Regions from separate parts of the Tardiphaga sp. 709 genome, predicted to be linked through region 4. Evidence: predicted binding sites of a transcription regulator. Region 4 holds the regulator's gene; each other region holds the start of a gene.

Region 1 (7,713 bases), 710 kb from region 4:
TCATCTACCAGAATTTGGGACGTTTGAAACAGCTCAGGACTGCTGATGGCAGCAGTACGCTGGGAGTGCAGGCGCCAAGGGATACAAGGGATAGTTGGCGTCGTCAGTGGGCAAATGGCCAGCTCGCGCATTGCTGGGTCAGCCGTCTGGCTCACAGGTTCGGGGGATGCGACGAGGCAAGCGGTACGTTTGGTAACCGCCGATTAACTCAGTTAGATTTTGAGCGAGTTCGCCGATGAAAATTTCAGACTTTGGCGGTATCGGGTGCTTCGGGGAGAAGCGACGTGGTCAAATTCTGGAGATCAATTTTCGTAGGCGTTCCGGACCATGTCCGGATCGAACTCATCGACATGCTCTTCCAGACGCGTGTGCCGCTCTCGATCGCCGGCTTCACACTGGCCATCGTCTCGTGTCACGTCGCCATTAGTTCTGCAAATCCATGGTTCTACGGGTTGAGTGCAGCCGGAGTGATCGTCACGATCTTCCGCGTGGCGACAGAGGGCGTCTATCATCGCAGCAAAGGTCAACGCAGCTTCACCATCGCCGCGGCCGAGCGATGGGAGCGGCTTTACGCGTGGAGCAGCTACGTCTTTGCAGGATTGATCGGCCTGCTTGGCGCGGCGACTTTCTGGGCGAAGAACCCTGCGCATCAACTTCTCGCAACGGCGCTGGTCTTCGGCTATGCGGCCGGCATCGTCTGCCGGATTTCCGTTCGCCCCGGGATCGCGCTGCCGGCCTTGATGCTGGTTGCCTTGCCGACGGCATTCTCTGCGCTGGCCCGTGTCGATAGCAATCTGGCTTTCTATGCCGTGATCCTGATCGCGTTCCTGCTCGGCAGCTTCGAGACCGTGCGTTTCATCTATCGGCAGAATATCGAGCAGATCTCGCTCAAGCACGAATTCTCGACCCTCGCGCGGCACGATGCGCTGACGGGCCTGGCCAATCGGCTTGGCTTTCAGGAACGCCTCGCGATCATAGCGGCGCGCGCCAGGGCGGTGGGCTGTCTTATTGCCGTTCACAGCGTCGACCTCGATCGATTCAAGGAGGTCAACGACGTGCATGGCCATCCCGTAGGCGACGCGCTGCTGCAGGCAGTTGCGAGCCGGCTTAGCGGAATTTTGCGCGACGGCGATTTCGCGGTGCGCATGGGCGGTGACGAATTCGTCGTGGTGCAATCCGTCGTCGGCAATCGCGAGGAGGCCATGTTGCTGGGCCGCCGCATCATTCGGACGCTCTCCGAGCCGTTCATTGTCGATGGGCTTGAGCTCACCGTCGGCGCCAGCGTCGGGATCGCCATCGGCCGCGAGGGCGACGATCCCTGCGATCTCACGCCTGCTGCGGACCGGGCGCTTTACGCCTCGAAAGCCAGCGGCCGAAACCGCGTGACCTTTGCCAAGCCGGTGGATGCCGAGACAATCGCGCGGGCAGGCTAGCGTCGAGGCAATGAGCGTGGGCTGACCCGCGCCAGATGAGATTTCCTGCAGATCAGAAAAGCTGACAGCGCATCGACGGGATCGGTGGGAGCGTGTTGACAGGCATTATATATGTAATGTTATAACATCACAAATAAGAAGAGCCCAATGTCCCGTACCCTCAAAAGACTGTTCGATCTCGATGCAAAAACTCCCCGTCACAGTCTTGTCCGGCTTCCTCGGGGCTGGAAAGACAACTTTGCTGAACCACGTGCTGAACAACCGTCACGGCCTGAAAGTGGCGGTGATCGTGAACGACATGAGCGAGGTGAACATCGATGCGGACCTCGTTCGCGATGGCGGTGCCAACCTGTCACGGACGGATGAGAAGCTGGTCGAGATGACCAATGGCTGCATCTGCTGCACGCTGCGCGACGATCTGCTCAAGGAAGTGCGGGCGCTCGCCGAAAGCCGGCGGTTCGATTACCTGCTGATCGAATCCACCGGAATTGCAGAGCCGTTACCGGTGGCCGCGACTTTCGATTTCCGTGACGAGAACGGCGACAGCCTGTCCGACGTGGCGCAGCTCGATACCATGGTCACCGTCGTCGATGCGGTGAATCTGTTGAAGGACTATTCCTCCACCGACTTTCTGCAGGACCGCGGCGAGGCGCTCGACGGTGATAAGCGTACGCTGGTGGACCTGCTGGTAGAGCAGATTGAATTCGCGGACGTCGTGGTGCTGAACAAGGTCAATGCCGCGACGCCCGAGCAATGCAACAACGCGCGCAAGATCATCTGCGCACTCAATCCCGATGCCGACATCATCGAGGCGAATTTTGCCAACGTGCCGTTCGACCGTGTGCTCGATACCGGCCGTTTTGATTTTGAAAAGGCGCAGCAGCATCCGCTCTGGCACAAGGAGCTCTATGGTTTTGCCGACCATGTGCCGGAGACCGAAGAATACGGCGTGACGAATTTCGTCTATCGCGCGCGGCGGCCGTTCGATCCCGTGAAGTTTCAGGCCTTTCTGCGCGAGAGCTGGGCCGGCGTGATCCGCAGCAAGGGGCATTTCTGGCTGGCAACGAGGCCACAATGGGTCGGCGAACTCAGCCAGGCGGGCGCCATCGTGCGCACCGAAGGGATGGGTTTCTGGTGGGCCAATGTCCCCGCCGATCGCTGGCCGGACGATCCCTTTTGGCGGCAGTCCCTGAAGAAGAACTGGAACGAGATCTATGGCGACCGACGTCAGGAGATAGTTTTCATCGGTTCCGACATGGATGAGAGCGACATCCGTCGCCGCCTCGATGCCTGCCTCGTGCCCGGCAAGCCCGGCATGGATATCCCCGGCTGGGCCAGGCTCGCCGATCCGTTTCCTGCCTGGAAGCGGGCGGACGAGATGGCATCCTCGTGACGCGTCAGGTTGCCGTCAGCGGCGCGTGACGCAGCACCTGGAAGCGCGACGTGGCCGATGCCTGGCGAAACAGGCCGATGCGGTCGATTCGCAGTGAGGTGAGATCAAGTGTCGCGAACCGCTGCTGCAACATCGCCAGCACCGCTGCGCTGCGCTCGGGAGCAAGCCGTCCGGTCAGCGTCATGTGAAACCGGAAATCGTCGCGCACATAGGGATAGCCGAAACGATCCAGCTGCTCGACCTGTCGCGGCGTCAGGTTCTCCGGTTTGCGCCGTGCGCGATCCTCCGGCGTCATCGGGGCGCGGAACACCTCGAATCCTTCGACACAGGTCTGCGCTAATGCGGCGAGCTCAGTGGAGGGCGCATCCGGCACGACAGCCGTGAAGCCGCTGATGATACGAACCACCGGCGAGATTTTCGGGATGGCACGGGGCATCCGGGCGAAGTCATCGAAGGCCGCGATCAGGTCGGCTTCGGTGGCTTCCGGCGCCAGCGAGAACGGTGCCTTCAGCGTGGCATGAAAGCCGTATTTGCGTGGATCCTTGATCAGCGCCGGCCAGTCCGGCGCCTGCATGATGAGATCGCCGGGCACCAGCACGTCATTGCCGGTGAAAGGATCGTAACCGAGGGTCTCGGCGCCGAAGCGGGCGAGGGCACTGTCGGCGTCGGGGGCGTAATAGAGCGCGTAGCGCGGGAATTCATTCATGACCGCACCATAGAGCATGATCCCGAAAAGTGGATGCCGGTTTTCGGGATGCTCATTTTCGGGAACGATCATGCTCAAGTAAGAGAGGAGTCGCCGCGCTACGCTGCGGCAATAGCCTTGCGGTGCATGGCACGCGCCGGCTGAAGCCTTGTGGCATCGGTGAGATGCACGAGCTTGCCCTGCGCGATCACGGCGACGATGCGCGGACGCATTGCGACGCTGTCATCGACGAGCAGCAAATCAGCGCGGCGTCCTTCGGCGATCTCGCCACGGTCGGTGAGACCGGCAGCTTTCGCTGGTGCGGACGAGATCAGTGCCCAGGCCTGCGGCAGCGACAGAATGCCGTCATGGAGCAGCCGGAACGCGGCCAGCAGTTGTGCGGGATAATAATAGTCCGAGGCGAGAATCGAGCAGAGGCCCTTGGCGATCATGTCGGATGCCTTGGTCCAGCCGGTGTGGCTACCGCCCCGCACGACGTTGGGTGCGCCGAATACGATGAAGTCGCCAGCATCGGCGGCGGCTTGTGCGGTTTCCACGTTGATCGGGAATTCGGCGATATTGACGCCGAGCCTGCGGAAGTCGTCGCGCATCGCAGGCGTCGCGTCATCATGCGAGAGCGTCGGCACGCCGGCAGCGTTCGCCGCTTTGGCGAGGCGGGCGATCGAGGCCGGCACCTCATCGGTGCGCGACAGCACGCGATCGACCAGCTGGTCGAAGGCCTCGCTGCTGAGCCCGGTACGTTCCACCATCCGCGCGCGCTTCGCCGGCTTTGAGATGCCGGCGATGTCCATATGATCGTTGAAGGCGAGTAGATCGATGCGGCCGGCCTTCAGCCAGCCGACGATCTCATCTTCGGCGTCGAGATTGAAGGTTTCCTGCCGCAGATGGAAGCGCGTATCCGATGCGAGCCGCGGCCGCAGCGTCTCGATGGCGTCCAGCAGCTTGCGGGCATTCTCGGCGCCGCGCAGGCCCGGCTCCCAGGACCATGTAGTGCCGTGAAACACCGTGGTGATGCCATTGGCGATGGCCTGGCGGTCGCTGTCGATCAAGGCAACATCGACCGGGAAGTCGACGCCGGGCCGCGGCATCAACTGCCGCTCGAAGGCGTCGCCATGCAGGTCGACGATTCCCGGCAGCACCAGCAGATCGGAGGCATCGAGGCCGAGCGCGCCATGGGGCGCATCCGATCGGATATCCGCAATCACGCCATCCCCAATCTGCAGAGAGGTCTCGGCGATGTCCTGGCCGAGCAAGGTGCGTCCGCCGTCGATGAAGATATCCGTCATGTGACTGCCATCTGCCTGGGCGCCTTGACGCCTTTATACTTGCTCAAGAAATCCTCGACCGGAAGCTTGCGGAAATCCGGCAGCGCCTGTCGTAGCATCTCGTGGTCCCAGTTCCACCAGGCGAGGTCCATCAGCCCGTCTTCCACAGCTTCCGAAAATCGCCGCCGCACCGGCCGCGCTGGATTGCCGGCGACGATGGTATAGGGGGCGACGTCCTTGGTCACGATGGCCCCGGCGGCGATCACCGCGCCGGTGCCGATATTGCGGCCGGGCAGCACGACGGCGCCATGGCCGAGCCAGACATCGTGGCCGATCGTGCAGTGATGTTCGCGCCGCCAGACGAAGAAGTCGGCGTCGTCGCTTTCGCCGGAGAAGTAGGCGCTGGCGCGATAGGTGAAGTGCGCCTGCGTCGCCCGGTGCATCGGGTGATTGCCGGGATTGATCCGGATCATCGCTGCGATCGAGCAGAATTTTCCGATCGTCGTGTAGGTGATCTGGCCATCATTCACGACATATGAGTAGTCGCCCATCGTCACTTCGTTGAGGATCGTGCGCGCGCCGACTTCGGTATAGGCGCCGAGCTCGGTATCGACGAGTTTCGCGGTGGGATCTACCGCTGGCGTGAGCGAGAGTTGTTTTCCAGCCATGTGACGCTCGTGCGACGGAAGAGGAATCGGTGGGTGATATATCAGAGTGTGCGCTGGCGCGCGGGCACCTCTTCGGTCGGTTTCGTGACGGTGTCGTGACGTTCGCGTGAATTCGGGCGTGCTTTTCCCGCAACGAGGATAACCCGTATGCGCAGGGCACATGTCACATCATTGTTAAACGCGGGCGTTACCGGTGGCGATGTCTATTGTCATTGGAGTGCCTCATGCTGGTGGTGGATAAGCTGACGTGCCGTTTCGGCGCCAAGGCTGCCGTCGATAACGCGTCGTTCGAGATCAAGCCCGGCGCATTCGTCGGCGTGATCGGCCGTTCCGGTGCCGGCAAGTCGACCATGCTGCGCATGATTAATCGCCTGTGCGAGCCGACCGAAGGCCGTATCGTATTTGATGGCACCGATGTCACTGCGCTCAAGGGCCGCGATCTGCGCAAGTGGCGCGCCCGCTCGGCGATGATCTTCCAGCAGTTCAATCTCGTCGGCCGTCTCGACGTGCTGACCAATGTGCTGATGGGCCGCCTGGCTGAGATGCCGCAGTGGCGCTCGCTGACCCAGATGTGGCCCGAGGACGACCGCGCGCTGGCGATGTCAGCGCTGGAACAGTTCGACATGGCGCAATACGCCTCGCAGCGCGCCGACCAGCTTTCCGGCGGCCAGCAGCAGCGCGTCGCCATTGCCCGCGCCCTCGTGCAGCAGCCCGACATCATCCTCGCGGACGAGCCGATCGCGTCACTGGACCCGCGCAACACCCGCATCGTCATGGATGCGCTGCTGCGCATCAACAAACACTTCGGCATCACCGTAATGTGCAACCTGCATTCGCTCGATCTGGCGCGCACCTATTGCGATCGCCTGATCGGCATGTCCGCTGGTCGCGTCGTGTTCGATGGCGCGCCGTCCGCGCTCACCGAACATATCGCCCGCGAACTCTACGATCTCGAAGCCGACGAGGTGATGGGATCGGCGCATGTGCCGACGCCCGCCCGCGTTCCCGAATACGGCGTTGCCGCCGTCGCGTGATTGCAGTGCGTTGAAATTATCGCGGTGACGTCATCGTAACGATGCCATCGCCGCGATAGACGCGCCTTCTGCCAAGAAGAAACGTTTCACCTCAGATCAAAACAGGGATTGTCATGATCAACCGTCGCTCCATTCTGCTCAGCGCCGCAGCGCTGGCTTTCGCCGCCACCTCGGCTTCGGCCCAGGACTACAAGGCCAAGTATCCGGAACTGACCTTCGCCATCATCCCGGCAGAGAACGCGTCGGGCGTCACCGAGCGCTGGGCGCCCTTCGTCGCTTATCTGTCGAAAGAACTCGGCGTGAAGGTAAACCTGCGCATCGCCAATGACTACGCAGCCGTCATCGAAGGCCAGCGCTCCGGCAACATCCACATCGCCAGCTATGGTTCGGCCTCGTTCGCCCGTGCCCGCCTCACCGGTGTGAAGACCGATGCCTTTGCCAACGACATCAACATCGATGGCTCGACCGGCTATTACTCGGTGTTCTTCGTCAAGGCGAACAGCGCTTACAAGACCATCGATAATCTGAAGGGCAAGAACCTCGGCCTGGTCGATCCGAATTCAACCTCCGGCAACAACGTGCCGCGCTTCGAGCTGGACAAAATGGGCATCTCCGATGCCGACACCTATTTCAGCAAGGTCGTGTTCACCGGCAGCCACGAAAATGCGCTGCTGGCGCTGTCACAGGGCACGGTGGATGTCGCCGCCAACCAGTGGACCAACGACAACGACTCGACGCTGCAGCAGATGCTGACCAAGGGCATGCTGAAGAATGCCGATGGCACGCCGATGAAGAAGGAAGACTTCCGCATCATCCACAAGTCGGCCCCGATCATCAACGGCCCCTATGCCTATAGCTCCGACCTGCCGGAAGAGCTCAAGGTCGCCATCGCCAAGGCCTTCGTCGATGCACCGACCAAGGACAAGGCGGCTTTTGATCGCCTGTCGGACGGCCAGAAGAAGGGCTTCCATGCCGCGACCACCAAGGATTGGGACGCGACCATCGACCTGATCAAGTTCGTCGACGCGCTTCGTAAGAAGAAGGCGTCGTAAGTATCTGCAGTTGACAGGAGCCGGATCAGCAATGGTCCGGCTCCTTTTCTGTGTGGAACGCTGCGGTCTCTTCCCTCGCCCCGCTTGCGGGGAGAGGTTATCCTGAGCGCAGCGCTCTGACGGTATGTTACTTTTATAGGCACAACCTTTCATGTCCGCCGC
Region 2 (7,713 bases), 540 kb from region 4:
AGACGAACATCGATAGCCAGGCGTTCGGCACATGGATGAACATGATCTTGACGGTGGCACCCTGCTGGTAGTCATCCGGGGCCATGGCCGACTGATACAGGCCGATGGCGAGCAGAACGCCCGTCACTATCGCCAGCCACGGCAGGATGCGTGTGGCAAGCGACAGGAACCGGGTCGGATTGGCGAGTTCGGTCAGCGTCATGGCATTTCCAATAGTCGCGGCTCTGTCCGCGATCAATGCAACTTATTCTCGTTCAACACAGCTCGCGACGAGTTGACCCAAGTCAATCCACCCAGGTCAATCCAGTGTCTCAGCCTGTCGCGATTATTCCAACCGTCTCAATCCAGTCCATGCCGCAGGCTCGCCGCCGCCGCAAAAGGCCCGATCACGAGGCTCGCCAGCGATAGCGCGCAGAGAATGGAGAACGGGGTCGAGAATGTCAGCGCCCCCTGCTCAAGGATGGCGGCATTCGACGCCGCAACGCCGAAAATCAGCACCGGGATCGACAACGGCAACACCAGCACCGCCAGCAAGAGCCCACCGCGCTGCAGCGTCACCGCCAGTGCGGCACCGATCATGCCAGTGAAAGTCAGTGCTGGCGTACCCGCCAGTAGCGTCAGCGCCACTGCCAGCGTCGACGGACCGTCGAGATTGAGCAGCAGCCCCAGCACTGGCGTCGCGACGATCAGCGGCACGCCTGCGGCCAGCCAGTGGGCAAGGGCCTTGGCGGCGCAGGCGAGTTCCAGCGGCGTCCGGCTCATCAGGATGAGATCCAGAGAACCATCGTCGTGATCGGCAGTGAACAGCCGGTCGAGGGTCAGCAGGCTCGCGAGCAGCGCCCCGAGCCATAGAATCGCCGGCCCCAGCCGTGCCAGCAGCGCTAGATCCGGCCCCAGCGCGAAGGGCATCAGCACGATAACCGTCAGAAAGAAGAGCACACCGATCAGCGCCCCGCCGCCGACCCGGACGGCAATGCGGATGTCGCGTCGAATCAACGCGCCAAGGGCACTCACGCCTCGCCCCCGATGCGCAACTCCCGTGCAGGAATGCCGAGCGGGCCATGGGTCGCAGCGATAATCAGACCGCCAGTGGCGAGATGATCCGTCATCAGTCCCGCGAATACCCGCTGACTGACCAGATCGAGCGCCGCTGTCGGCTCGTCGAGCAGCCAGATCGGCCGGCGGACGGTCAGCAATCGCGCGATCGACAGCCGGCGGCGCTGGCCGGCCGACAGGAAGCCCGCGGGTAGCGCCGCGGCATGGGAGAGGCCCACTGCTGCAATGCACGTGGCTGGATCGGCCGGCGTGCCACCGAGGAAGTCGGCCCAGAAGGTCAGGTTTTCCGTCACCGTCAAAGCCGGCTTCATGGCGTCGCGGTGGCCCAGGTAATGGGCCTGTTCGGTAACAGTCATTTCGCCGTCGCCGCCCTCGAGAGTGATGGAGCCCTCGGCCGGCGCCAGCAGGCCTGCGATCAACCGCAACAACGAGGTTTTGCCTGCTCCGTTAGGGCCAATGACCGCCACGGTCGTGCCTGCCGTGGCATCGAAATCGAGCCCGGCGAAGACTTCGCGGCCACCCCGCAGGCATCTCAAATTGCGCCCCGAGAGCCGCATCCTAACCCTTCCATGACCATCTGATTTGGTTCAGAGGTCGCCGCGGCGTTGTTGCATCATTTCGCAGGGCTGCAAACGATTGTCGATATGGCAGCGGTTCTAGAAAGATTCTATAAGTCGGAACTTGATGCAGCACACAATCGGCGCCTGCGAGCAAACCGGCCTTCTCCGCCGACGGTGTCTCGGTACCATTTTCCGGGTATCGGTCAACTGAATTGGGACCCCTTCACATGACCTCGCTCGACAGTTTCAAGTGCCAAAAAACCCTCAAGGTGGGCGCTAAAACTTACGTGTACTATAGCCTCCCGCTCGCTGAGAAAAACGGTCTCGCGGGCATTTCGAAGCTGCCCTATTCGATGAAGGTCCTGCTCGAGAATCTGCTGCGCAACGAGGACGGCCGCAGCGTCAAGAAGGAAGACATCGTTGCTTTCTCGAAATGGCTGAAGAAGCGCAAGCTCGAGCACGAAATCTCGTTCCGCCCTGCGCGCGTGCTGATGCAGGACTTCACCGGCGTCCCCGCGGTGGTCGATCTTGCCGCGATGCGCAACGCGATGCAGGCGCTGAAGGGCGATCCCAAGAAGATCAACCCGCTGGTCCCGGTCGATCTGGTCATCGACCATTCGGTGATCGTGAACTTCTTCGGTGACAACAAGGCGTTCGGCAAAAACGTCGCCGAAGAGTACAAGCAGAACAAGGAGCGTTACGAGTTCCTGAAGTGGGGCCAGAGCGCGTTCTCGAATTTCTCCGTCGTGCCGCCCGGCACCGGCATCTGCCACCAGGTCAATCTCGAATATCTCGCCCAGACCGTCTGGACGAAGAAGCAGAAGATGACGGTCGGCAAGAAGACCGCCACCTTCGAGGTCGCCTATCCGGACACGCTGGTCGGCACCGACTCGCATACCACCATGGTCAACGGCCTCGCCGTGCTCGGCTGGGGCGTCGGCGGCATCGAGGCGGAAGCCGCGATGCTCGGCCAGCCGCAGTCGATGCTGCTGCCCGACGTGGTCGGCTTCAAGCTGTCGGGCGCACTCAAGGAAGGCGTCACCGCCACCGACCTCGTGCTCACCGTCACCCAGATGCTGCGCAAGCAGGGCGTCGTCGGCAAGTTCGTGGAATTCTACGGCCCCGGCCTCGACGCCATGTCGGTCGCTGACAAGGCGACAATCGGAAATATGGCGCCAGAATATGGCGCAACCTGCGGCTTCTTCCCGGTCGATGCCGCCACCATCGACTATCTGACAACTTCGGGCCGCAAATCGGCGCGTGTCGCACTGGTTGCCGCTTATGCCAAGGCGCAGGGCCTGTACCGCACCGCCAAGTCGCCCGATCCGGTGTTCACCGAAACGCTGAAGCTCGATCTCGGCGACGTCGTACCCTCGATGGCCGGCCCGAAGCGTCCGGAAGGCCGCGTCGCACTGCCCGCCATCGCCGAAGGCTTCTCTGCCGCGCTAACCACCGAATACAAGAAGCCGGATAACCACAACGCGCGCTTCCCCGTCGAGGGCAAGAACTTCGATGTCGGCCATGGCGACGTGGTGATCGCTGCCATCACCTCCTGCACCAACACCTCAAATCCGAGCGTGCTGATCGCCGCCGGCCTGCTGGCACGTAACGCCGTGGCCAAGGGCCTCAAGACCAAGCCGTGGGTGAAGACCTCGCTGGCGCCGGGCTCGCAGGTCGTCGCTGAATATCTCGCCAATTCCGGCTTGCAGCTCGACCTCGACAAGATCGGCTTCAACCTCGTCGGCTTCGGCTGCACCACCTGTATCGGCAATTCCGGCCCGCTGCCGCCGGAGATTTCGAAGTCGATCAACGACAACGGCATCGTTGCCGCAGCGGTTCTCTCGGGCAACCGTAACTTCGAGGGTCGCGTCTCGCCGGACGTGCAGGCAAACTATCTCGCCTCGCCGCCGCTGGTCGTCGCGCACGCACTTGCCGGTACGGTGACCAAGAATCTAGCGGTCGAGCCGATCGGCGAAGGCAAGGATGGCAAGCCGGTGTTCCTGAAAGACATCTGGCCGACCACGAAGGATATCAACGCCTTCATCAAGAAGTACGTGACGTCGACGATCTTCAAGAAGAAGTACGCAAACGTGTTCGACGGCGATGCCAACTGGCGCAAGATCAAGACGGTCGAGAGCGAGACCTACAAGTGGAACATGGGTTCGACCTATGTGCAGAACCCACCCTACTTCGAAGGCATGAAGAAGGAACCGGAGCCGACCACCGACATCGTCGATGCGCGCATCCTGGCTCTGTTCGGCGACAAGATCACCACCGACCACATCTCGCCGGCCGGTTCGATCAAACTCACCTCACCCGCCGGCAAGTATCTGTCGGAGCACCAGGTGCGCCCGGCCGACTTCAACCAGTACGGCACGCGCCGCGGCAACCACGAAGTGATGATGCGCGGCACCTTTGCCAACATCCGCATCAAGAACTTCATGATGCAGGGTGCTGACGGCAACGTGCCGGAAGGCGGCATGACCAAGCACTGGCCCGATGGCGAAGCGATGTCGATCTACGACGCCGCGATGAAGTATCAGGCCGAGCAGGTGCCACTGGTCGTGTTCGGCGGTGCCGAATACGGCAACGGCTCGTCGCGCGACTGGGCGGCAAAGGGCACGCGTCTGCTTGGCGTTCGCGCCGTGATTACCGAAAGCTTCGAACGTATTCACCGATCCAATCTGGTCGGCATGGGCATTCTGCCGCTGACCTTCGAGAATGGTTCGTCGTGGAAGAAGCTCGGCCTCAAGGGCGACGAGAAGGTCACGATCCGCGGCCTGACCGGCGATATCAAGCCGCGCCAGCAGATGGTGGCGGAAATCGTGTCGGCCGATGGCTCACTCCACAAGGAGACGCTGCTCTGCCGCATCGATACGCTGGACGAGCTCGAATATTACCGCAACGGCGGCATCCTGCATTACGTGCTGCGTCAGCTTGCAGCCTGACGCCCATACGTGGTGTGACGTAGTGCCTCACCGCGAAGTGAGTGGCTAGTGAACAGAAGGCGGCCTATGAAGGGCCGCCTTCTGGCGTTTGAGGGCATGAACGTGTTAGCGACACCAATGTGCGACACCGTCTGTCATGTGTCTCACCTCGAGCGTGGCAAAACCTCATGAAATCCTTTGGCGGCATATCGCAGTGGACAGGCGCGCTCAGCGTATGCGCCGCCATTGCAGCGAGTGGTAGCGCGCTGGCTCAGCCCCGGGCCGTGGTGGAGCTCTTCACCTCGCAGGGTTGCTCGTCCTGCCCGCCTGCAGACAAGATCATCGGCGACCTCGCCAAAGACCCGTCCGTGATCGCATTAAGCATGCCGATCGACTACTGGGACTACCTTGGCTGGAAGGATACGCTGGCCGACTCGCGTTTCAGCGCGCGTCAGAAAGCCTATTCACAGATGCGCGGAGATCGCGACGTCTACACGCCGCAAGTCGTTGTCAACGGCGCCACTCAGGTGATCGGCAGCGATGCCGATCGTATCCAGGGCGCGATCAGCGAAACCAAGAAAGGCACTGTGATGACGGTGCCGGTGTCGATGTCGGTTTCCGGCAAACACGTCAACGTGTCCGTTGCCGCATCGAGCAATGCGCCGGATACGGCGCATGGCGAAGTCTGGATCTGTTCCGTGTCGAAGGCAGTGCCGATCACGGTCGGTCGCGGTGAGAATCGCGGCAAGCAACTGACCTACTACAATGTCGTCCGGAACTGGCTGAAGGTCGGTGACTGGACCGGCAACGCCGCCAACTGGACGCTGCCGCTGGAGAACATCTCCAGGGATGGAGTCGATGCGGCCGTCGTTTATGTGCAAGACGGCACGCGCGACAAGCCCGGCGCGATGCGCGGCGCGGCCTATACGTCGCTGCAGTAAGTCATCAGATTGATAACTTCGGTAGCTGCTGCGCTTACGCGTGGCGTGCCTGCATCATTGTGAGCCCTCGGCGAAGACTGGATTGCTTCGTCGCTTCGCCTATCGCAATGACGCTTGATGGTCTCGCAAAAGCATCCACCAAAAGAAAAGGACCAACTTGCGTTGGCCCAGTGGGGATTAACTTCCTGCGCAGGGTCCGATCCCAACGACCGCGGGGGGCTGGGGGCTGAGGAATCCGAGACCGGAAGAACCGGACCCGACGCAGTATCTTCTTGTCGCAATCCAGAAGGGCGCCCGATGGGCCAAAATTTGGCGGCAATAAGATTCACCTGACGTTCCCGTGACGGGAAATTTCTACCATCGGGCCTGCGGATCGGCCCTTGCAGAGGACCGCGGTCGGCGCGATCATGTCGGCGATATGACAGGAGGCGCTGTATGAATGTGATTCCGGGAGATGCTGAGCCCACCGAGAATCGCGCGGCGACGGGCTCTGCCGCCGCCGCGCCGGTCGTCAGCTTCAACCGCCTTGAGCTCAGCCGCATCCTCAATCTGTACGGCCGTATGGTCTCCGACGGCGAGTGGCGTGATTACGCCATCGACTTTCTGCGCGACCGCGCGGTGTTCTCGGTGTTCCGCCGCTCGTCGGAAGTGCCGCTGTATCGCATCGAGAAAGATCCGCGACTGGCGCGCAAGCAGGGCATGTATAGCGTGATTTCGGCTGGTGGCCTGATCCTGCGCCGCGGCCAGGAACTCGACCGCGTGCTCTTGGTGATCGATCGCAAGCTGGCGGTGGTGTAATCGATTCGCAGAGCGTCAGGGCAGCGTGCGGGCGCCGTCGCCAAGTGCGAGCTGCATCGAAACGGTATCAAGCCAGCGATCGAACTTGAAACCGACATCGGGATGCACCCCAACCATCTGAAACCCGGCATTGCGATGAACCGCGATGGAGCCAGCATTGGCGCTGTCACCGATCACCGCGACCATCTGGCGGTAGCCGCGACTCTCGCATTCGGCGATCAGCCGCGCCAGAAGTTTGCCGCCAACGCCTCGCCGCTGGGCTTTCGGATCGAGATAAATCGAATTCTCGACGGTAAAACGATAGGCCGGTCGCGGGCGATGCGCGCCGGCATAGGCATAGCCGACAACCTGGCCTTCCAGCACAACCACAAGATACGGATAGCCCCCGCTCCCCAGCGCCTCGAAACGCCGCGTCATCTCGGCCAAATCTGGCGGGATCAGTTCGAACGTGGCCGTGCCGAACTGCACCGCCTCGTCATAGATCGCGGTAATCGCGGGCAGATCCGCCGCGACTGCGGGTCTGATTTCAATATCGGACATGGCGCAGAGACTATTTTTGCCCGACCCAAAAGAAAAGCCCCGGCTTCTGGCCGGGGCTAAGATCTTCTCGAAATCCTGAAGCTTATTCGCGCTGTCCGAGCAGCTGCAGCAGCAGCGTGAACAGGTTGATGAAGTTCAAGTAGAGCGACAGGGCACCGGTGATCGCCGCGCGCTCGGCGATATCGCCACCCTGCGAGGCGTAACCGTAGATGTAGTCGTTCTTCAACCGCTGGGTATCGTAGGCAGTCAGGCCTGCGAAGATCAGCACGCCGACAACCGACACAATGAACTGCAGCATCGACGACGCCACGAAGATGTTCACGACGCTCGCGATGATGATGCCGAACAGGCCCATCAGCAGGAACGAGCCCATGCCCGTCATATCACGTTTGGTTGTGTAGCCGTAGAGGCTCAGCGCACCGAACGAGGCAGCGGTGATGAAGAACACCCGCACGATCGATGTGTGCGTGTACACCAGGAAGATCGACGACAGCGAGATGCCCATCAGAGCCGCGAAGGCCCAGAACAGCAACTGCGCGGTAGCCGGCTTCAGCCGGTTGATGCCGAACGAGATGGCGAACACCATCACCAGCGGCGCCAAGATGAATACCCATTTCAGCGGGCTCACGAACATCGCGTAGCCGAACGGCGTCAGGTAGGAGCTACCGATCCGGGCAGCAGCGCCCGACGGGTCCGTGGTCACGGCGGCCATGTACACGCCGAGAGCAGCCAGGCCGGTGATGGCCAGACCGATCGTCATGTAGTTGTAGATGCGCAGCATGTAGGAGCGCAGTCCGGCGTCCACGGCAGCGGCATCGCGCGCGCCGGCCCGGCCGAAGGGGGAAGCATAGTTACGGTCTAGATCCGACATGGTCGAAACCTCGATGTTGT
Region 3 (7,713 bases), 600 kb from region 4:
CCACGACCGGCCGAAGAATGTCTTCGTGGCGGACTTCATGGGCTTCCGGAATTTCTTCAAGGTCAGGATCGCGTCAGTGTCCAACGGAATCGCCGAAGGTGTCGGCGACGGAATCCGGATTCGGGCGCGGGCAGGGGCCGATGTGCGAGCGGATACCGACATGGTCATGGCGATCCGCCCGGACGATATCCGGGCGGGCGGTGAAGTGGTTTCCGGTGCCGAAGATGTTAGTGGCCGTGTCGAAGTGGTCGAGTATCTCGGTCGGGAACAGGAAGCCGCCATACGCATCAATGACAACACGCGGGTCTGGTTACGCACCGCCGAGGCGATACGAACCGCCGACACGATTGGCCTTCAGTTTCCGATCGACAAGGTCGTCTTGCTTCCTGCGGAATAGGCGAGAAAATAATGCGCGCCGTAGCCAACGATGAGAAGAGCGAATTCGACGCGCTGGCATTCCTCTGTTTGCTGCCGTCCTTGCTCTACGTTCTCTGCATGTTCGTCTATCCGTTTCTGTATGGTGTCTATCTCAGCCTTCAGCCGCAAAAGGTTGGCGGCTTCAGCCTCGCGAACTATCTCACCTTCTTCAGCGATCCCTATCAGTATGGTACGATCTGGATCACCTTCAGTCTGGCGATCCCCACCACGATCGTTGTTCTTCTGCTCGCTCTTTGGCTGGCTTACGGCATGCGTCGCGGCATTTTCATGGAGCGCACCGTGACCACGATCCTGATCATGCCTATTTCGCTTGGCGTGATCCTGCTGTCGGAAGGTATCTTGGGTTTCTATGGTTCGCAGGGTTGGTTCAATCAGGTCCTTCTCGGATTAGGGCTTATCAAAGAGCCGTTCATTCTGACCCATAACTATGCTGGCGTTATGCTGGCGTTGTTCATGCAGCAGTTTCCGTTCTGCTTCCTGATGCTGCTGGGATACATATCCGGAATCGATCCCAGCCTTGAACGCTCGGCGCGGATGCTTGGTGCGACACCTTCGATCGTCTTCCGGCGCGTGATGCTGCCGCTCATTGCGCCCGGTCTGGCCATCGCATTCGCGCTGGTATTCGTGATGAGCTTCGCGGTCTTTCCCTCCGCCATCATGCTCGGGCAGCCGGCGGGCACCACGCGCACAATTTCTATTGCGGCCTATCAGAAGGCCTTCGAACAATATGACATGTCGGCTGCTTCCGCGATTGCAGTGGTTATGGGCCTGTGTCAGTTGGCAGCGCTGCTGGTCATCATCCTGTTCCGTCGACGGTTATCGCCGGCAGCGACGATGGGCGTCGGAAAGAGATAGGGCTGCACAATGCGAAGCAGAATGTGGAAGCTCTCGCTCTATCTGTTCATTGTGGGTTTCATCCTCAACATGCTTGGGATCGTGTCCCATGTTGTCGTGAGCTCGTTTGCCAAGCGTTGGTTCGGCGGCCTGCTGCCGCCGGCCTATACGACGGACTGGTTCGCTTACGCATGGAAGAATTTCGATCTGGGGCAGGTGTTGGGCGTCACGCTGCTGATCGTGGTTGTCGTTGTCTTCCTTGCATTGGCCATTGGATTTCCGGCCGCTTACATTCTTGCGCGACGAAATTTCCGATTCAAATCGGTCATTCTGTTGCTGTATTTTCTGCCGCTGGTGATCCCGCAGATGACCTACGGGATCCCGCTGGCAACCACTCTCTACCGATACGGGGTCGGCGGATCCGTTGTCGGCGTGATTCTGGCAGTGCTGGTGCCGATGGTTCCGTTGGCCGTCTTCGTGTTGATGCCATTTTTCGAGCAGATCAGCGTCAATCTGGAATGGAGCGGGTCAATGCTTGGCGCAAGCCGGGCTCAGATTTTCAGGCGGATTCTGTTTCCCCTGATGGTACCGGGAATACTGACCGCCGGCGTCCTTGTGCTGGTCAACACGATATCGAATTTCGAGCTCGCATTTCTCCTTGGCGGCGGTGGATCGCAGACGCTCGTCGTCGCGTTATTCTACAACATGTTTGCCGGTGGTGTTCGCCCCGTCTATTCCATCGATGCTATGGCCGTGATCTACATGGTGATGGTCATGACGCTGCTTCTGATCGCATTGCGGTTCGTACGCCCGACGCAGATGGTGTTCAAGCTCGACAAGTAAATTCATATTTGAGGCTGCGCGTGGTTGGTCATCGCCAGGGTTGGCTCATGGAGCAAGGCGGACAGGGACCACCTGCCGAAGTGTGGCGTCGGACCTAGTAACTGGCATCGACTTTTGTTGCGATCTTGAACCTGCCGTTCGAGGCGTGCAGATGTATGGAACGTTGAACAGTCCGATGACGAGCAGCCGGTTGGGTTCTCGTTGGCATACCGGTTCATGGGCATCAGCGCGGTCCTAGGGGCGCCTATTTTCAAATTGAAATTCGGGACCTTGCGGATACTTTGTATTTTGCGCCATATCGGCTTGGACTTCATCCGCTAACCGACGGGGTAACGGTGCAGATCATCTTCGCGCCGATCACTTTGACAGCTGATGCGCCTGGTCAAACCCCGACGGGTGATCGGAAGCTGTTGTCGGTTGTTTCGGCGCTGAGATGGATTCAGCGCTACGTCGGATCTGAAACCCGCGCGTCCCCTCAATGGATTGATGTCGTCAACAGGCTAACTGCTGCGAGCGAAGATCCGGTCAGCACTGTTGACGCTAGGAATGCACTTCACGATGCAATGGTCGCCTATGGTTGGGCCAAGCGGAGCATCCATTGATTTCGTTTCGGCAAGGGGCCGCGTGTGTCAGCCGCCGACATAGATATTGCCAGTATGACGGTTAAGCACCTTGTCTCCACTCATGAACAAACTGGTTCATCCGCTCGCCAGCGATATTCGACGCCGTGGCGTGATCCCGCGTGGTGGACTCGCCGAATTCCGTCCCCACATATGCAGTGCCAGGTGCCGCGTCCGTGGCGGTTTGGCATAATCTGCCGCCGAGAGATAAACGTTCCCTATGACCCCACCCAATGTTCTCCGCGACTTCGTCGATCGCCATCAACGTCTGTTTGTCCTGACCGGCGCCGGTTGCAGCACCAATTCGGGCATTCCCGATTATCGCGACACTGACGGCAACTGGAAGCGCACGCAGCGTGTGACCTTTCAGGCCTTCATGGGCGAGGAACTGACGCGGCAGCGTTATTGGGCGCGCAGTCTCATTGGCTGGCGGCGATTTGGCCAGGCGCGGCCTAACGATGCGCATCACGCATTGGCGTGTCTCGAGCAGATCGGCAAATGCGAGGTTCTGCTCACGCAGAATGTCGATCGGTTGCATCAGGCCGCTGGCAGCAAGAAGGTCATCGACCTTCACGGCCGGCTCGACCTCGTTCGCTGCATGGGATGTGAACGCCGGATCCAGCGCGATGAATTCCAGCACGAGATGGGGCGCTTGAACGCAGGATGGCTCGACCTTGATGCGGCCGTTGCGCCCGATGGCGATGCCGATCTGGAGGGCGTCAACTTCGCATCCTTTGTCGTGCCGGCCTGTGAGATCTGCGGCGGCATCCTCAAGCCGGATGTCGTGTTCTTCGGCGAGAACGTGCCGCGCGAATTCGTCGATGCTGCGCTCGGCCACCTGCAGAAGGCCGATGCCATGCTGATCGCCGGTTCGTCTTTGATGGTCTATTCCGGCTTTCGCTTCGTGCAAGCGGCGGTGCGCGCGGAGATTCCGATTGCCGCGGTGAACCTCGGCCGCACGCGCGCCGACGAGTTTCTCAGCTTCAAAGTTGAAGACCGCTGCGAGGACGCGCTCGCATTTCTACTTCAGCGGGCGGATGCGCCCTAACGGCGAAAGCCTCGGTTCAGGCCGCCAGATCCCACAGTCGCGGACAGCCGCGCAGAACCACGGCGCGGCCCATCGGCGTCAGGGCGGGATCGGTGTCCGATAGCGCGACTAGTCCCATCGCAACCAGCTGATCGAGAACGTAACGGTTCAGCTTGGCCGGTGGCAGGATCGCGGGGCGAAGCATCCGCAATGTGTCCCACTGGTTTTCGGTGAGCTGATATTCGGTCTCGGTCGACATGGTGTCCTGCTTGGATGAATCAGTGCATTCAGTGCGTATGGCTTACGGAACCCGCATGACCTTGATGCGACATGGCGGGGGCGAAATCTGGAAATCACCGGATTGTTGGGCGGCGCCAAAACGCTGCTTTTGCGCAGCTGTCACATGGACGTGCAACAGAACGCGCGAATACATGCGCGAATCACGGCGTGCTCAGACCTAATGAAAAGTAGAACAATGTGCCACCCGCATTGAAAAATATCATGCAGCTGATGCGTACGCGCCTCAGCTGGAGGTGGCTTGGCGCGCTCCTTAGCATAGCAATTGCTACGATTGCGTTTATGGCGCTGACCAAGGCGCTCAAGGGCGTGGATTTCGCCCACGTGCTGTCTGCCATGCACATGGTACCGCCAGGCAGCATCGCGCTCTCGCTGGTGTTGGTGGCGATCTCCTATGGCAGCCTGACGCTGTATGACTGGCTGGCGCTGCAGATGATCGGGCGGGGGGACATTCCCTTCAGGATTGCAGCGCTGGCCAATTTCACCAGCTATCCGATCTCGCACGGAACCGGCGCCGTGCTGCTGGTGTCATCGGCCGTGCGCTACCGGATCTATGCGCCGCATGGCGTCGGTCCTGCCGGCGTCGCCCGCATCTGCTTTCTGACAGGTCTGACCTTCTGGCTCGGCAATCTCACCGCACTGGCGCTCAGCACCCTGCACGAGCCCGGCGCCATCAGCCGAATCGATCAGCTCTCGCCCGAGATCAACCGCTTCATCGCGGTGGCAATTCTGGTGGGCATCGTCGCTTATGTCGCTTGGACGTGGAACGGTATGCGGACACTCGGCGGTCGCACCTGGTCGGTGCCGGTGCCGAGCGGGCGCAACGTGTTCTTTCAGATCGGCATCGGGCTCGTCGATCTCGGCGCGGCAGCTCTGGCGATGTATGTGCTGATCCCCGAGACGATGGATGTCGGCGTCGCGCAGGTGATCGTCGTCTTCATCGCCGCCACGCTGTTGGGATTCGCCAGCCATGCACCCGCCGGCATCGGTGTGTTCGATGCGACGATCCTGGTCGGGCTCGGCGGCGAACATACCGAACAGCTACTGGCTGTGCTGCTGCTGTTCCGGCTGTTCTATCACCTGATCCCATTCGTGCTGTCGCTGACGCTGTTCGGCGCCGTCGAAGCCTACCGGAATGTGAATAGACGCAAGCTCGCCTGAATTATATCGGCAGCGTCAGCACCGCGGACTGCGCGTAGCCGCGGAACGGGCGATTGAAATCGAGATTGGCGTGGTGACGCTCGGCGAGTGTCTTCAGCACGTCGAGAAGCTCGCGGCGCGGCGTCACGTCGAACAGCGTCAGCCAGCGCAATAGCAGCTTGCTCGCGATCTTTGGCAACCGCTCCTGATGGCCGAAATCGACAATATGCAGTTGCCCGCCGGGCTTGAGCTGCGAGACGGCGTGATCGAGCACATCCTGCCAGCTCGGGATCATCGACAGGCTGTAGGAAATCATGACGTGATCGAATGACGGAACGGCGAAAATGCGTGCCGGATCGAAGTTCGTCGCATCGCCATGGGCGACGCGGACGGTATCCGTGAGGTCGTTGCGTGCAATGGACGCGATGGCCGTGGTCAGCATCTCGGTCGAAATATCGATGCCGTAGAATACCGCTTGCGGATATCTGCGGGCAGCCTGAACGAGATTGCGGCCGGTACCGCAGCCGATCTCCAGCACCGTCGCGCGCGGCGCGGGCGCCAGTTCGGCGATGAGCTGATCGCGGCCGAGCAGATAGTACCGGCGCGTCGCGTCATAGATGAAGCGCTGCCAGCGATACATCCTGTTCATGCGATGGGTGGCTTCGTTTGACCACGCGGGCTGACCGCCGTCTTCGTATTCGGAGACAATCGTCATGGCGTACCTCATCGCATCCGGATAAGCGATCCATTTCATCGCAACACGACAGCGGTGTGACAGTGGTTTCGTAGCGGGAAGCGGCCGAAATTTAGAATGACTGTCGCAAAACCGCAGTCTGCGCTTGATAAAAATTTCAGATTGTCGATTCGAAGGGTCCAAGAAGCCGATGAATACGCATCTGATCGCCGACGCCGTTCGCAATAGCCGTGGTCGCGAGGAAACGACGATTTGGGACAGGCTGTTCGCCTTCTGGTTCCGTCGGCTGGTCTATACCCAGATCTGGGAAGATCCTGAGGCGGACATGGCGGCGCTGAAACTGGCGCCCGGTTCGACGATTGTTACCATCTCCAGCGGCGGCTGTAATGCGCTGTCCTATCTCTCGGCGAAGCCAGAGCATGTCTATGCGGTCGATCTGAATGAAGCGCATCTGTCGCTGCTGAAGCTGAAGCTCGCAGGCCTGCGCGCACTGCCGAACTATCAGGATTTCTGGAAATTCTTCGGCGAAGGCGCATCCGATAGCAATGTGGGCCTCTATCGCGAGCGGCTGCGGCCGTTGCTCGATGCCGAAGCGCGCGGCTATTGGGACGAGCGCGATATTCAGGGCCGCCCGCGTTACGGTTACTTCAGCGACGGCTTCTACCGTCACGGCGCGCTCGGCCGCTTCATCGGCTTTGCGCATACCCTGGCGAAACTTGCCCGGATCGATCTCAAGGCGCTGCTGCATGACGACAAGCAGTCGCCGGCACGCAAGCGCGCGCTGGAACGCCTGCACTGGCTGTTTCATTCGCGGCTGGCCCGTCTGATGACGAAGACACCGGCTCTGCTGTTCAGTCTCGGCATCCCGCCGCAGCAGCGCACGCTGCTGGGCGGCAACCAGCCGCTCAACGAAGTGCTGCACCAACGTTTGCTGGCCCTGGTCGACGTGCATCCGAACGCCAACAACTATTTCGCCTGGCAGGCGCTGAGCCGCAGCTATGTCGGCCCCGGCGATAAGTGCCTGCCGCTGTATCTGCAGCAGAGCCGTTACGCGGACACCGCCAGCCGCGCCGCTCTGGTCACGCCGGTGCATGCCAATCTGCGTGTGTTCCTAGAGAGCCTTCCGGCTCGCCAGATCGACGCGGTTGTGCTCTTGGATTCGCAGGACTGGATGGCGCCGGATGAAATCCGTGCGCTGTGGGACGCGATCGACCGCGCCGGCAAGGACGGCATCCGGGTGATCTTCCGCACCGCCGGCGCCGAGTCGCCGCTGGACGATCCGGAACATGCATCGCTGCGCGAGACGTGGCAGCGCGATGAGGCGCGCAGCGCCCAAGGTCTGGCTGCGGATCGTTCGGGCATCTATGGCGGGTTTCATCTGTACACGCGGAAGGCGTAAGCGCGTTGCTGTCTTAACCTCTCCCCGATTGCGGGAGAGGTCGACTGTAACGCGCAAAGCGCGTGGAAGTCGGGTGAGGGGGAGCCGGTGTTTTACTCGCTGGCTCCCCCTCACCCGAAGCCTCGCTGGCGCTCGGCTCCGACCTCTCCCCGCAAGCGGGGCGAGGTAAGAAGGTCGCGGGCACGTGAACGTCACACCCCCAGATAAATCTGCTGGATATACTTGTCTCCGGCAATCTCTGCGGACGTCCCCTCACGGATCGTTCGCCCATGCTCCAGCACATAGACCCGATCTGCGATCCGCAACGTCGATGTCGCGTCCTGTTCGACGATCAAAATCGCGGTGCCGTCTCTCCTGATCTGCTGGATCGAGTCGAAGATTAGCCCCTTCAGTCGCGGCGCGATGCCGACCGAGGGCTCGT
Region 4 (7,713 bases):
CCAAGGTCGGCACCGGTACCGCCGTCGAGTGGCCGGTTGGCGTCGGCGCCAAGGGCAACGAAGGCGTCGCGGGCAACGTAGGCCAGACCAAGAATGCCATCGGTTATGTTGAATACGCTTACGCCAAGCAGAACAAGCTGACCTATACCGGCATGGTCAACAAGGCTGGCAAGACCGTGCAGCCGACCGTCGCGGCTTTCCAGGCTGCTGCGTCGAACGCCGATTGGGCCAAGGCTCCTGGCTACTATGTCATCCTGACCGACCAGCCGGGCGAAACCTCGTGGCCGATCACTGCTGCGACCTTCATCCTCATGCACAAGGCCCCGACCGACAAGGCGGCCTCGGCTGAAGCGATCAAGTTCTTCAAGTGGTCGTTCGAGAAGGGCGCCAAGATGGCTGAAGAGCTCGATTACATTCCGATGCCGGAACCCGTCGTCAAGCTGATCGAAAAGACCTGGTCGGCTGACATCAAGAGCTGATCTGGTCTGTGGGCGGAGGAGAGGGGCATCTCTCCTCCGTTTGCTGCAGGGCTGAATTTCTTTCTTCTTCTCTTCTGACTTCGCGCCCTGACAAGCCCCTCCAGGGCAATGCGTTTTGGGGTATTGTAACAATTACAGGGGACTGGCGTGGCAGACATGGCCGTACAGAGCTCTTCGATGGACGCTGCCGGACCTTATGATCGTGCGAAGGCTTTGAATGCCTTCAAGACGGGGGACCAGGCGTTCTACTGGATCACCCGCATTTCGGCTCTGTCCGTTCTGTTTATCCTCGGCGGCATCATTCTGTCGCTCATCGTTGGTGCGTGGCCGGCGCTTCGAGAATTCGGCTTCTCGTTCCTGACGACGCAGCGCTGGGCACCGTCGGCTGATCCGCCGGTGCTGGGAGCGCTCGGCCCGATCTACGGCACGCTGATCACCTCGGTGATCGCCATGGCGATCGCCATCCCAGTCGGCATCGGCATCGCGATCTTCCTCACCGAACTGTGCCCGAACTGGCTGCGCCGCCCGATCGGCATGGCGGTCGAGCTTCTCGCCGGTATTCCCTCGATCATCTACGGCATGTGGGGCTTCTTCGTGCTCGGCCCGTTCCTGGCCAACCACGTGCAGCCATTCATGATCAACGCCTTCGAAGGCGTCCCGGTCCTCGGCGTGATCTTCGCCGGCCCGCCGTCCTATCTCTCGCTGTTCAACGCGTCGCTGATCCTCGCCATCATGGTGCTGCCCTTCATCACCTCGATCTCGGTCGACGTGTTCAAGACCGTGCCGCCGGTGCTCAAGGAAGCCGCTTACGGCGTCGGCTGCACCACCTGGGAAGTCGTCCGCAACGTCGTCATCCCCTATACCCGTGTTGGTGTGATCGGTGGCGTCATGCTGGCGCTCGGCCGTGCGCTCGGTGAAACGATGGCGGTGACCTTCATCATCGGCAACTCGTTCCGTATCACAGGCTCGATCTTCGGCCCAGGCACTACGATCTCGGCGGCGATCGCCAGCGAGTTCGCGGAGAGCGACGGTCTGCATCAATCGGGTCTGATCCTGCTCGGTCTCCTGCTGTTCGTGCTGACATTCTTCGTGCTCTCGGCAGCGCGTCTGATGCTGCTGCGTCTGGAAAAGAAGGCGGGCAACTAATATGAACCCGATTTACGCTTCACGCCGTCGCAACGACATGATCATCCGTGGGCTCTGCATGGGTGCCGCTCTCTTTGGCGTCACCTGGCTCGCGCTGATCCTGTTCACGCTATTCTACAACGGTATCGCCGGCATCAGCTTGCAGATCTTCACCCAGAACACGCCGCCGCCCGGCTCCATGGAAGGCGGCCTGCTCAATGCCATCGTCGGTTCGATCATCATGACCGTCATCGGCGTCGGCATCGGCGCGCCGCTCGGCCTGTTCGCCGGCACCTATCTCGCGGAATACGGCAAGCACGACAAACTCACCTCGGTGATCCGCTTCATCAACGACGTGTTGCTGTCGGCCCCGTCCATCATCATCGGCCTGTTCGTTTATGGTGCGGTGGTGGTTCCGATGGGCGGCTTCTCGGCTCTCGCCGGTTCGCTTGCGCTCGCCGTGATCGTGATCCCCGTCGTGGTTCGCACCACTGAAGACATGCTTGGTCTCGTGCCGAACCCGCTGCGCGAAGCGGCCTCGGCGCTCGGCCTGCCGCGCTCCCTGGTCATCAAGCGGATCGCCTATCGTGCAGCCCGCGCCGGTCTCATCACCGGCGTGCTGCTGGCGACCGCGCGTGTCGCTGGTGAAACGGCGCCGCTGCTGTTCACCGCGCTGAGCAACCAGTTCTTCAGCCTCGATCTCACCAAGACGATGGCCAACCTGCCGGTGACCATCAACAACTTCGTGCAGAGCCCCTACGAGTACTGGAAGCAGCTCGCCTGGAGCGGTGCCCTGATCATCACCTTGACCGTACTTGCCCTTAACATTGGCGCGCGCATTCTCGGCGCCGAGAGGACAGCAAAATGAGTGAGCTTTCTGTGTCGTCTGGCGTTCCTTCCGTCTCGATGCCGCCGCCGTCGGCCCTGCAGGGCGAGACCCGTCCCAAGGTCACCGTGCGCGACCTGAACTTCTACTATGGCGAACACCACGCCCTGAAGAAGATCAACCTGACGCTGATGGCGAACCGGGTGACTGCGTTCATCGGCCCGTCGGGCTGCGGCAAGTCCACGCTGCTGCGCATCTTCAACCGTATGTATGATCTGTATCCCGGCCAGCGCGCCGAAGGTCAGCTCATGCTCGACAATCAGAACATTCTGGATCCGAAGCTGGATCTCAACCTGCTCCGCGCCCGCGTCGGCATGGTGTTCCAGAAGCCGACCCCGTTCCCGATGACGATTTACGAAAACATCGCCTTCGGCATCCGCCTCTATGAGAAGATCTCCAAGTCGGAGATGGACGTGCGCGTCGAGAGGGCGCTGCGCGGCGGTGCGCTCTGGAACGAAGTCAAGGACAAGCTCAACGCGTCGGGCCTCAGCCTGTCGGGCGGTCAGCAGCAGCGTCTGTGCATCGCGCGCACCATCGCGGTTCGGCCGGAAGTGATCCTGTTCGACGAGCCGTGCTCGGCGCTGGACCCGATCTCGACCGCGAAGATCGAGGAGCTGATCGACGAGTTGAAGGATCAGTACACGATCGCGATCGTGACCCATAACATGCAGCAGGCTGCCCGCGTCTCCGACAGCACGGCCTTCATGTATCTCGGCGAGCTGATCGAGTTCGATCAGACCAACAAGATCTTCACGTCGCCGACCGATCGCCGCACCCAGGATTACATCACCGGCCGCTTCGGCTGACGCGACATATTCGCGGGAGGAATTTGAGATGGCTTTTGAACACACCACCAAGGCTTTCGACGACGATCTGCAGGAGCTGACCCGTCTCGTCGCCGAGATGGGTGGCCTCGCAGAACGGCAGATCGTCGAATCCGTCGATGCGCTGATCCGCCGGGACGTCGCGCTCGGTGCGCGCGTCGTTGCCACCGACGCCGAGATCGACCAGTTGCAGCGCACGATCGAAGAGCGTGCCGTGCTGACCATCGCCAAGCGCCAGCCCATGGCTGTCGATTTGCGCGAGATCGTCGGCGCGCTGCGCGTCGCCACCGATCTCGAGCGGATTGGCGATCTCTCCAAGAACATCGGCAAGCGCGTCAATGCGCTCGACAGCGATTTCCATCCGCTGAAGCTGATCCGCGGCCTCGAACACATGACTGACCTCGTGACCACCCAGGTCAAGGCCGTGCTCGACGCCTATGCCGCACACGATTTGCCGGCCGCCATGACGGTGTGGAAGGGCGACGAGGAAATCGATGCGATCTGCACCTCGCTGTTCCGCGAACTCCTGACCTATATGATGGAAGACCCGCGTAACATTTCGTTCTGTATCCACCTGATGTTCTGCGCCAAGAACATCGAGCGGATCGGTGACCACGCCACCAACATTGCGGAAACCGTGTTCTACATGATCGAGGGCCAACAGATCCTCGACAAGCGCCCGAAGGGCGACATGACCACATTCGCGAATACGCCGACGGTCTGAAGCATGATCCGGAAAAGTGGAAGCCAGTCTTCCGCAAGGATCATGACCTAAAGGCTTTTCGGACGTCACTGAGGATATTGACCATATGGCTGTGAATGCACGCATTCTGGTGGTGGAGGACGAGGAAGCCCTCACGACGCTTCTTCGCTACAACCTCGACGCCGAAGGCTATGATGTTGAAACCGTCGCGCGCGGCGACGATGCCGACACCCGCTTGAAGGAGCGGGTGCCGGATCTCGTGGTGCTCGACTGGATGCTGCCGGGTCTTTCCGGCATCGAACTGTGCCGCCGTCTGCGCGCACGGCCTGAAACCAAGGCATTGCCGATCATCATGCTGACGGCGCGGGGCGAAGAGAGCGAGCGCGTTCGCGGTCTCGCCACCGGTGCCGACGATTACATCGTCAAGCCGTTCTCCGTGCCGGAGCTCCTGGCCCGCGTGAAGGGCCTGCTCCGTCGTGCAGCTCCCGAGCGTCTCGCCACCGTCTTGGCGTTTGGCGACATCGAACTCGACCGTGACAAGCGCCGCGTCGTGCGGTCCAGCCGCCCGATTGATCTCGGTCCGACCGAATATCGCCTGCTGGAGTTCTTCCTGGAACATCCGGGCCGGGTGTTCAGCCGTGAGCAGTTGCTCGACAGCGTCTGGGGCCGCGACATCTATATCGACGAGCGCACCGTCGACGTGCATATCGGCCGCCTGCGCAAGCTGCTCAATCCCGCCGGTGAGCCCGATCCAATCCGCACCGTGCGCGGCGCCGGCTATGCGCTGGACGATCGCTTCGACAAGGCGGCGGAGTAGATATCTTCCTTCTCCCCGCCTGCGGGGAGAAGGTGGCCCGGCATAGCGCAGCGACGCCGGGTCGGATGAGGGGGACTCTCCATCGGCTTCGGAGTCTGTGGAGCGTCCCCCTCACCCGACGCCCTCATGCTTCGCATGCGGGCCTCGACCTCTCCCCGCAAGCGGGGCGAGGTAAGAAGCCCCAAATAAAAAATGCCCGGCTCATCACCGGGCATTTTCATTTGGTTTAGATGCTTTCCAGCTCAGCGCGTCGGCTTTGGGACCGCGCGGCGGCGGTCGCTGGCCGGCTGATAGGCGATACGCGAGTGATGCGCGCAATAGGGGGCACCGGCCAGGGCCTTGCCGCCGCAGAAATAGAAGTCCGCGCTCGACGGATCGCCGATCGGCCAATGGCAGGTGGCTTCGTTGAGTTCGACCAGCGACAGGCGCTGGCTGATCGGCACGATGTTGTCATAGGCGATCGGGTCGGGCTCGGCCTCGATCTCGTAATTATGGGCCAGCGCGGTATTGCCGCGCGCCATCGGGCGGGCGACGCGTACCATCTGCTGCGCCGGGCGCGCCTTGCGCTGCCGCGGAGCTGCCGAGGAGGGGCTCTTGGCACGACCGGACAGGCCAAGGCGGTGAACCTTGCCGATCACGGCGTTGCGGGTCACGTTACCGAGTTCCGCAGCGATCTGGCTGGCGGAAAGGCCGCCTTCCCAGAGTTTCTTCAACTGTTCGACGCGATCGTCGGTCCATGTCATTACCGTCATCGCCGTTTTCCCTTCGTGAGCGCCGGCCTGACCGGGCAGCGCTGCGAGTTGAGACTTCAAAAATCCCTGCGGTCAGAATCCTTTAGCGCTCACCGGGCGCGAATTTCGCGTCCGGCTGTTACGCCGCACTGGATGTGTCAAAAGGATCTACCGCCGCACGAGATGTCGTATCCGACGAGGCAAAAGCTACAATATGCCGTGACTCGCGCGCAAGAGTCGGGCATGCCGCGTCCACATGCTTCTGCAAGTAAAGCTGCAAAATCGGCTTTTTCTGCGACTCCGTGTGACTCGAAAGCCGCAGTGCGCGGTTGACAGTCTTCACAGCACACATAGAATAATGCCCACGTGCCGCCCGAGAAGGGCGGCACGTTTCGTTTCTAGGGTCCGTTGTTCGATTTCGCACAGTTGTCATCGACGCGGCCGCAGTCTTTTCGATCGGATCGGTTATGACCAGCAACGCAACGTCTTCGCCCCTCTCTCAGGCTCACTTGCTGCCTGTTTTCGCGCGTGCGGATGTCGCTTTCGAGCGCGGTGAAGGCGCGTGGCTGATTGGAACCGATGGCGAGCGCTATCTCGATTTCACCAGCGGCGTCGCCGTGAACGCACTTGGCCATGCGCACCCACATATGGTCGCCGCATTGCAGGAGCAGGCCACCAAGCTCTGGCACATGTCGAACCTGTTCAAGAGCCCGGACGGCGAGCGCCTCGCGGCCCGGCTGTGCGAACAGAGCTTTGCCGACTTCGTGTTCTTCGCCAATTCGGGTGCGGAAGCGATGGAATGCGCGATCAAGGTGACCCGGCACTATCATTTCTCCAAAGGCCATCCCGAGCGCACGCGCATTATCACCTTTGAAGGCGCGTTCCATGGCCGGACCCTCGGCACGCTCGCCGCGACCGGCGCTGCCAAATATCTCGAAGGCTACGGCACGCCGCTCGACGGCTTCGACCAGTTGCCGCTCGGCGATATCGAAGCCGTGAAGAAGGCGATCGGTCCGAACACCGCCGGCATTCTCATCGAGCCGCTGCAGGGTGAAGGTGGCGTGCGTGCGCCGAGCAACGCGTTCTTCGGCGCATTGCGCGAACTCTGCGACAAGAACGGCATCCTTTTGATATTCGACGAAGTGCAGACCGGCATGGGCCGCACCGGCGAGTTGTTCGCCTATCAGCGCATCGGCGTGACGCCTGATGTGATGTCGCTGGCCAAGGCGCTCGGCGGCGGCTTCCCGATCGGCGCGTGCCTCGTCACGGCGGAAGCGGCTGAAGGCATGGCGCCCGGCTCCCACGGCTCGACCTTTGGCGGCAATCCGCTGGCGGTGGCCGCGGCGAATTCCGTGCTCGATATCATGCTGAAGCCCGGCTTCTTCGACCATGTGAAGAAGATGTCGCTGTTGCTGAAACAGAAACTCGCAGGCGTGGTCGATGGCCATCCAGATGTGCTCAGCGAAGTGCGCGGCGAAGGTCTTCTCATCGGCCTCAAGGCTGTCGTGCCGGCGGGCGATCTCGTGGCCGCACTGCGTGACGCGAAGCTGCTCACCGTTGGCGCCGGCGATAATGTCGTGCGCTTCCTGCCGCCGCTGATCGTCAGCGAGGCCGAGATCGAGCAGGCCGTGCAGCGGCTGGAACAGGCTTGCGTGGCTCTCGGCTCATCCGCCAAGGCATCTGCAAAGACGCAGGGAGCCGCGTGATGAGCACGTCACCGCGGCACTTCCTCGATCTCACGGCCGTGCCGGCCAGTGAGTTGCGCAATATCATGAACGCGGCTGCCGCCATGAAGGCGAAGCTGAAGGGGCGGGATGGCACCAATGCCGAGCCCGATCGTCCGCTCAAGAACAAGACGCTGGCGATGATCTTCGAAAAGCCGTCGACGCGCACCCGCGTGTCATTCGAGGTCGGCATGCGCCAGCTCGGCGGCGAAGTCGTGATGCTCACCGGTGCCGAAATGCAGCTCGGTCGCGGCGAGACCATTGCCGACACCGCACGCGTACTGTCGCGCTTCGTCGACATCATCATGATCCGTATCCTCAATCATGACTCGCTGGTGGAGCTTGCGGAAAATGCGACGGTGCCGGTCATCAATGGCCTGACGCGGTTCTCGCATCCCTGCCAGGTGATGGCGGATGTCATGAC

What was found. Region 4 encodes PhoB, which activates phosphate uptake and scavenging genes when phosphate is short. Its sites were predicted from a motif close to TGTCATNNANCTGTCAT; they were not measured.
Region 1: the regulator PhoB is predicted to act here: its motif matches at 5,550-5,566, upstream of phnC (phosphonate ABC transporter ATP-binding protein).
Region 2: the regulator PhoB is predicted to act here: its motif matches at 5,892-5,908, upstream of RSO67_RS17175 (DUF2794 domain-containing protein).
Region 3: the regulator PhoB is predicted to act here: its motif matches at 5,960-5,976, upstream of RSO67_RS22590 (BtaA family protein).

What each region holds. Positions count from the first base shown of each region.
Region 1 covers NZ_CP135529.1:4,753,484-4,761,196, forward strand. Annotated here, with positions in the region: gene RSO67_RS23060 (GGDEF domain-containing protein) at 285-1,433, shown strand; gene zigA (zinc metallochaperone GTPase ZigA) at 1,615-2,826, shown strand; gene RSO67_RS23070 (DUF1045 domain-containing protein) at 2,831-3,532, opposite strand; gene RSO67_RS23075 (alpha-D-ribose 1-methylphosphonate 5-triphosphate diphosphatase) at 3,631-4,818, opposite strand; gene RSO67_RS23080 (chloramphenicol acetyltransferase) at 4,815-5,465, opposite strand; gene phnC (phosphonate ABC transporter ATP-binding protein) at 5,690-6,499, shown strand; gene phnD (phosphonate ABC transporter substrate-binding protein) at 6,613-7,551, shown strand; gene phnE (phosphonate ABC transporter, permease protein PhnE) at 7,703-7,713, shown strand, end outside.
Region 2 covers NZ_CP135529.1:3,507,755-3,515,467, forward strand. Annotated here, with positions in the region: gene RSO67_RS17150 (heme ABC transporter permease) at 1-202, opposite strand, end outside; gene ccmB (heme exporter protein CcmB) at 340-1,014, opposite strand; gene ccmA (heme ABC exporter ATP-binding protein CcmA) at 1,011-1,613, opposite strand; gene acnA (aconitate hydratase AcnA) at 1,844-4,564, shown strand; gene RSO67_RS17170 (DUF1223 domain-containing protein) at 4,732-5,484, shown strand; gene RSO67_RS17175 (DUF2794 domain-containing protein) at 5,920-6,282, shown strand; gene RSO67_RS17180 (GNAT family N-acetyltransferase) at 6,298-6,822, opposite strand; gene RSO67_RS17185 (Bax inhibitor-1/YccA family protein) at 6,905-7,693, opposite strand.
Region 3 covers NZ_CP135529.1:4,647,512-4,655,224, forward strand. Annotated here, with positions in the region: gene RSO67_RS22550 (ABC transporter ATP-binding protein) at 1-397, shown strand, start outside; gene RSO67_RS22555 (sugar ABC transporter permease) at 409-1,293, shown strand; gene RSO67_RS22560 (ABC transporter permease) at 1,315-2,115, shown strand; gene RSO67_RS22565 (hypothetical protein) at 2,451-2,717, shown strand; gene RSO67_RS22570 (NAD-dependent protein deacetylase) at 2,956-3,783, shown strand; gene RSO67_RS22575 (hypothetical protein) at 3,800-4,021, opposite strand; gene RSO67_RS22580 (UPF0104 family protein) at 4,342-5,220, shown strand; gene RSO67_RS22585 (class I SAM-dependent methyltransferase) at 5,222-5,914, opposite strand; gene RSO67_RS22590 (BtaA family protein) at 6,084-7,292, shown strand; gene RSO67_RS22595 (ABC transporter ATP-binding protein) at 7,484-7,713, opposite strand, start outside.
Region 4 covers NZ_CP135529.1:4,046,048-4,053,760, forward strand. Annotated here, with positions in the region: gene pstS (phosphate ABC transporter substrate-binding protein PstS) at 1-479, shown strand, start outside; gene pstC (phosphate ABC transporter permease subunit PstC) at 627-1,625, shown strand; gene pstA (phosphate ABC transporter permease PstA) at 1,627-2,472, shown strand; gene pstB (phosphate ABC transporter ATP-binding protein PstB) at 2,469-3,296, shown strand; gene phoU (phosphate signaling complex protein PhoU) at 3,325-4,038, shown strand; gene phoB (phosphate regulon transcriptional regulator PhoB) at 4,130-4,834, shown strand; gene RSO67_RS19735 (GcrA family cell cycle regulator) at 5,077-5,586, opposite strand; gene RSO67_RS19740 (aspartate aminotransferase family protein) at 6,033-7,271, shown strand; gene argF (ornithine carbamoyltransferase) at 7,271-7,713, shown strand, end outside.